Ruminococcus albus AD2013: one gene and its partner. Each later gene encodes a partner of the first gene's protein in a complex. Links are inferred from orthologs where the notes say so. Each region holds a gene or a part of one and is shown in the gene's direction. Other genes may lie near its edges. The genes, in order: N773_RS0105560 and uvrB.

Evidence for each region.
Region 2: the proteins of N773_RS0105560 (region 1) and uvrB are in contact, whole or in part, in a crystal structure (PDB 7EGT), measured with the Thermus thermophilus proteins. The link is inferred for Ruminococcus albus AD2013 from one-to-one orthologs. Residues at the interface, in WP_096412145.1 of Thermus thermophilus: His654, Arg656, Phe657, Gln666, Asp668, Glu669, Lys680, Arg681, Leu682, Ser683, Lys685, Tyr686, Ala687; in WP_096411307.1 of Thermus thermophilus: Glu23, Leu25, Arg26, Asp27, Gly28, Glu29, Arg30, Phe31, Arg55, Glu326, Asp327, Phe328, Glu379, Ser382, Gln383, His398, Gly400, Arg401.

Annotation. Positions count from the first base shown.
Region 1 is NZ_JAGS01000001.1:1,238,746-1,242,091, forward strand. Bases 4-3,016 are described here. They hold N773_RS0105560 (ATP-dependent helicase), read left to right. Parts: upstream 4-345; coding sequence 346-2,688; downstream 2,689-3,016. Other genes in these bases: N773_RS0105565 (metallophosphoesterase), read right to left, coding at 2,742-3,016. In the rest of the region: more of N773_RS0105565, read right to left, coding at 3,017-3,346. UniProt on the Escherichia coli protein: A helicase with DNA-dependent ATPase activity. Unwinds DNA duplexes with 3'-5' polarity. Translocates on single-stranded DNA with 3'-5' polarity. Initiates unwinding more efficiently from a nicked substrate than double-stranded DNA.
Region 2 is NZ_JAGS01000001.1:2,361,881-2,365,139, reverse strand. The notes cover bases 309-3,234. They hold uvrB (excinuclease ABC subunit UvrB), read left to right. Parts: upstream 309-749; coding sequence 750-2,720; downstream 2,721-3,234. Other genes in these bases: N773_RS0110490 (hypothetical protein), read left to right, coding at 2,738-3,234; N773_RS22610 (hypothetical protein), read left to right, coding at 563-748; rsmG (16S rRNA (guanine(527)-N(7))-methyltransferase RsmG), read left to right, coding at 309-545. In the rest of the region: more of rsmG, read left to right, coding at 1-308; more of N773_RS0110490, read left to right, coding at 3,235-3,259. UniProt on the Escherichia coli protein: The UvrABC repair system catalyzes the recognition and processing of DNA lesions. A damage recognition complex composed of 2 UvrA and 2 UvrB subunits scans DNA for abnormalities.

The DNA of each region.
Region 1 (3,346 bases):
ATCCCGCCCGATATTTGATTTTTCCGTTAGAATAAGTGCAGTCCCATTTTATATAAGGACATGAGCGGCAGTTTTGGGATGAATGGATATCCCCTTGATAGATGACTGTTTAGACGAAACCGCCGACAGAGTCCGCCATGTTTCAGGCGGGATTGTATCCGAACAAAAATATCTTATTATATTTTACTCTATTTTTGACCGAATGTCAAGTGCATATTCTCTAAAGTCTGCATAAGGGTAAATAAATGTACTCAAAAACTCAGGCTCCAAAAATTTTCATTTGCCCCCTTTTCAAAATCCTGCCGATGTGTTATAATATATGTCTGAGATAACGGAGGTATACAAATGAAAGATATTGATATATTGAAAAAACAGGCACTTGAAAGATTTTTCAGCCGAATGAACCCCATGCAGCAGAAAGCTGTGTTCCGCGTGAACGGACCTCTGCTGATACTTGCTGGTGCAGGCAGCGGAAAGACTACTGTGCTTATCAACAGGATAGCCAATATGATACATTTCGGTGACGCTTACAACACCACAGGGCAGATATTCACCGAAGAAGAATCCGCATTTATTCAGGATTATGCCGAGGGAAGGACAGATGACGGCAAACGTCTCGCCGCAATAATAGGCACAAGGCAGGTTCGTCCCTGGAATATCCTGGCAATAACTTTCACCAACAAAGCGGCAGGCGAACTCAAAGAGCGTATCGAAAAAATACTCGGCGAGGAAGGCAGGGGCATAGTTGCCGCAACTTTCCATTCGGCTTGTGTACGTATTCTAAGGCGTGAGTGTGCGAATATCGGCTTCACTTCAAGCTTTGCCATATACGATACAGACGACTCAAAGCGCGTTATAAAAGCCGCTATGAGATCACTTGATATAGATGAAAAAATGTTCCCCGTGAAAACTATCATGAGCGAGATATCTCACGCAAAGGACTCAATGATTACTCCCGAGGAATTTTCAAAAGATGCTGTTGGTGACTATTTCAAAAGCTCGGTGGCTAAGGTATACAAAAAGTATCAGCAGGAACTTCTTGCCAACAATGCCATGGATTTCGATGACATAATCTGCCATACTGTGACGTTGTTTGAAAATTGCCCCGATGTACTCGACCATTACCAGAATTTGTATAAATATATAATGGTAGACGAATATCAGGATACCAACCGTGTTCAGTTCAGGCTGGTCTCTCTGCTTTCACAAAAGTTCGGGAATATATGCGTTGTAGGTGATGATGACCAGAGTATCTACCGTTTCCGCGGTGCGACTATCGAAAATATCCTGAATTTCGAGGAAGAATTCGGCTGTACAGCAGATGATGTTATCAAGCTTGAACAGAACTACCGTTCCACCCAGAATATACTTACCTGCGCCAACAAGCTCATCAGCAATAATGTTGGCAGAAAGGGCAAAAATCTCTGGACAGACTGCGGCGACGGAGAAAAAGTCATTGTACATAAGTCTATGAACGAGCGTGACGAAGCTTCCTATATCGCAAGGACGATAACAGAAAACAACGATAACGGTAGACGCTGGGGCGACCACGCCGTCCTATATCGAATGAATGCCCAGTCAAACGCCCTTGAACAGGCAATGATAAAGGCAAGCATACCTTATAAGATCTTCGGCGGACTGAAATTCTATGAGCGCAAAGAGATAAAGGATATCCTTGCATATCTGGGAATCATCGCAAATCACGCCGATACTTTCAGGCTCCAGAGGATCATCAACGAACCCAAGCGCGGAATGGGCGATGCGACTGTACGGACAGTTTTGCAGGTATCCTCCGACCTGGGTGAAGATCCTATCTACGTAATGGAACATTCTACCGAATATGTTCCGCTAGCAAAAAAATCCAAAGCACTGACAGAATTTGCATTCATGATAGATGATCTGACCGAACTTTCCGAAGCGGTGACGCTGCCCGACCTGCTTGATGCAGTCGTTGAAAAAACAGGTTACGGCGCACTGATGAAACAACAGGGCGTTGAGGGTGAGATGCGTCTTGAAAATATTGCCGAGCTTAAATCCACAATGGCAAAATACGAAGAAGATGCGGAAGACCCTTCTCTTGACGGTTTCCTTGAAGAAGTCGCACTCTATACCGATATAGACACCCTTGACGAAACAGGCGATTATGTAGCACTGATGACAATGCACGCCGCAAAGGGATTGGAGTTTCCTGTTGTATTTGTGGCAGGCATGGAGGACAACGTATTTCCGTCAAGCCGAAGCAGAGATTCCGAATCTGAACTTGAAGAGGAACGCCGCCTTGCCTATGTGGCAATAACCCGTGCCAAGGAACAGCTCCATCTTGTATACGCAGGTGAGCGTATGATCTACGGCAGTACCCAGTACAACCGCGAATCTCAGTTCATCAAAGAACTTCCCGCTGAGAACATCGACAAGCAAGTACCTAAGCTTGACACTAAGCCAATGGGACGCCCTTCGGATAATATCTCCCTTGGCAGACAGATGGCGATGTATAACTCGGCAAAAGCTAAATCAAGTGAACCCGCCGAGACTTACAGCGTAGGAGAGAGAGTCCTTCACAAAAAGTTCGGCGAAGGCACGATAGTCGGTGTTACACCAATGGCAGGCGATACCATGCTGGAGATAGCCTTTGAGAAGGTCGGCACCAAAAAGATATTCGCTAATTTTGCAAAACCTAAAAAGATATGATCACAGCCCGCGGATAATAACCCGCGGGCTGGTTTCTATCAAGATATAATACTTTACCTGTCATAGATATCAATGATAACATACTCCGAGATACACCCTGTTTTAAAAGGTATAGCCCAGCCTGAAATACCAGATGTAACGATAAATGTAGTATCACCACGTACTTCCTTGCCGTAGACCCTATCATTGAAACCCATAGCCAGCCCCACAAATCCCGAGGGGAAAATGTGCCCGCCATGGGTGTGCCCCGAAAGCACAAGGTCAGCACCTGCGGCAGCTTCAGCATAATAATCTCTGGGCTGATGATCTATTATAATAGTGTACTTTTCTTCATCGGCCTGTTCCATAAGCTGCTTTGCAGATAACCTATCCTCATCGTGATGATCTTTCCTGCCTATGAAATTTACGTTACCTGCTTCAAAAACTTCGTCACGAAGTATCTTGACACCATTCTTTTCAAGCTCGGTATAAAGATCGTCTATGGTGAAATCCCTGCCGTTGCCGTATCCCTTGTCGTGATTGCCGTCTACATATATCACGCCGTATTTAGTATCAATTTCCCCCAATGCACTGCAAGCAAGTACCATATCCGAACGCTTGCTGTCATCGTCAACAAAGTCACCTGCGATTATAACAACATCGGGAGATTGTTCATCTA
Region 2 (3,259 bases), 1.1 Mb from region 1 along the record:
TTGACAGCATATTCCCATTTACGCTTTTTGACCTGCCCGATGGCGCAAAGCTGATAGATGTGGGCACAGGCGCGGGTTTTCCGTCATGTCCGCTTAAAGTCTGTCGTGATGATATCAGGCTGACACTGCTTGACAGCCTTAATAAGAGGGTGAATTTTTTGCAGTCTCTCTCAGATACGATAGCATTGAACGCGGAGTGTGTTCACGGCAGGGCTGAGGAGTTCGGCAAAAAAGCTGAGTACAGAGAGCAATTCGATATCGCAACTGCAAGGGCGGTGGCTAATTTGACCGACCTGTGCGAGTACTGTCTGCCTTTTGTAAAGGTCGGGGGACTGTTCGTATCTCTCAAAGGAAGCAGCGGCAGTGAAGAACTGGAAAAGGCGAAGCCTGCAATAAAGCTTCTGGGTGGCAAGACCGAGAAAGTGGTGGAATACACCCTCCCCGGCGGTGACGGCAGAACTCTTATCCTTATAAGGAAACTGGAACCTACCCCGGCAAAATTCCCAAGAAATGCGGGACAGATGAAAAAGAAGCCATTGGTTTGATTTTTCAGATTTGATAAATGTATGCTAAGGACAGCTGTACCATCGGGTGCGGCTGTCTCCTTTTGTTTTCGGCAGGTATGAAGTCTTTGGAAATGCCGATAATTAACGAAAAATCTCTTGACACAGACCGCCTTACGATGTATAATAGTAAACGATTGTTCGCATATTATTTCAGTGATTTTTCGGCAGGGAGGTCGGGCTAAAATGGATAGATTTCAGCTGGTATCGGATTATAAGCTCTCGGGTGACCAGCCCGAAGCTGTGGACGCTCTTGTAAGGGGCGTAGAATCGGGCATGAAAGAACAGACGCTTCTGGGCGTTACGGGTTCAGGCAAGACCTTTACCATGGCTAATGTGATAGAAAGGCTGAACCGTCCCACACTGGTGCTTGCACATAACAAGATACTAGCGGCACAGCTGTGTTCGGAGTTCAAGGAATTCTTTCCCAACAACGCGGTGGAGTACTTTGTCAGCTACTATGACTACTATCAGCCTGAAGCTTATGTGCCGAGTACAGATGTGTACATTGAAAAGGACAGCTCGATAAATGACGAGATAGACAAACTGCGTCATTCCGCCACCACAGCCATAACCGAAAGACGCGATGTCATCATAGTTGCCAGCGTTTCCTGCATATATTCACTGGGCGACCCCTCGGAGTATAAGTCCATGGTGGTAAGCATACGCAGGGGTGCTGAAAAATCCCGTGATGAGCTTATCGCCCAGCTTGTGAAGATACAGTATGAACGCAACGATATAAATTTTGTCAGAAACAAGTTCCGTGTAAGGGGTGACGTAGTGGAGATATTTCCCGCAGACTCCACCGACAAAGCGCTGAGGGTGGAATTTTTCGGTGATGAGATAGACCGTATCAGCGAAGTGAACGTGTTGACAGGCGAGGTGCTTTCTCACCTTGAACACGCTGCTGTTTTCCCTGCGTCGCATTATATCGTCGGACGTGAGAAGATGCTGGACGCGATAGATGAGATAAAGGAAGAACTTGCAGAGCGTGTAAAATACTTCGAGGACAGAGGTATGCTGATAGAAGCACAGCGCATACAGCAGAGGACCAACTACGATATGGAGATGCTGGAAGAAATAGGCTTTTGCAGCGGTATCGAGAACTATTCGAGAGTGCTTGCAAGGCGCTCGCCGGGGGCTGTGCCTTTTACTCTCTTTGACTTCATGCCCGATGATTTCCTGCTGATGGTGGATGAATCCCATGTATCACTTCCACAGGTAAGGGGTATGTTCGCAGGAGACAGGGCGCGTAAGCAGACTCTTGTTGATTACGGTTTCCGTCTGCCCTCTGCCATGGATAACCGTCCTTTGCGTTTCGATGAGTTCTACGAGCGTATAAATCAGGCGATATTCGTATCTGCTACTCCGGGAGATATCGAAAAGGAAAAGAGCGCACAGATAGTCGAACAGGTAATTAGACCTACGGGACTTCTTGACCCGCTGATATCCGTAAGACCCTCCGATGGACAGATAGAAGATCTACTCAGCGAGATAAACAAGCGCATCGACAAGAAACAGCGCGTTCTTGTAACGACTCTTACGAAAAAGATGGCTGAAGACCTCACCGCTTATCTCAAGGGCTTTGATGTTAAGGTGCGCTATATGCACCACGATATAGATACAATTGAACGTATGGAGATAATACGCGATCTTCGCCTTGGTGAATTCGATGTGCTGGTGGGCATCAACCTGCTGAGAGAGGGTCTCGATCTGCCCGAGGTTTCTTTGGTGGCGATACTCGATGCTGACAAAGAAGGTTTCCTGCGTTCTGAGAGTTCGCTTATCCAGACCATAGGCAGAGCCGCAAGAAACTCCGAGGGTATGGTCATAATGTACGCCGACAGCGTGACGCGCTCTATGGAGAAGGCTATCCGCGAAACGGAAAGACGACGTGCTATACAGGAAAAATACAATGAGGAACACGGCATAGTTCCCAAGACCATAGTCAAGGATATAAGAGATGTCATAGAGATATCCACCAAGGAAGAAGCGGAGTATTCTGCAAGACAGGCTGTGAAGCTTTCAAAGGCAGAACAGCAGAAGCTTATAGACAAGCTGACCCGCGAGATGAAAGAAGCTGCGAAGCTTCTTGAATTTGAGCACGCAGCATTCCTGCGTGACAGGATAGCTGAGCTTAAGGGGGAGAAGAAGTGATCCATGGAGGTTTAGCGATGGATAAAGACGAAAAGAGTTTTCTTAAAAAGCACAGGGCGCATATAGTACTCGCCGTGATGATAATTATCCAGCTGATATATTCATGCTATGTGTTCGCATATGAAAAACAGGGTACACACTCAGATGAGGTATGGAGCTATGGACTATCAAACAGTTATTACAGACCATTCATATACCTGCCTGACGGAATATATCAGGATGAATACGACGGCGGTTATGAGGGCTCGGACATAACTAACAAGTGGATAGACGGCAAAGTGATGAACGATTATGTTACGGTTCAGGAAGACGAACGCTTCACTTATGACTCGGTGTACCACAATCAGGTTCTGGATCATCACCCTCCGCTTTATTATGCGATACTTCACACTATATGCTCGTTCTTCCCTGGAAAGTTTTCTTTGTGGTATGCTTTTTCCATAAACCTTGTCAGCATGGTATTCATACAGATATTCCTGTTTAAACTGACAAAGCTGTACACAGATAAGGATACCTTAGCCCTGACAGTCTGTCTGCTT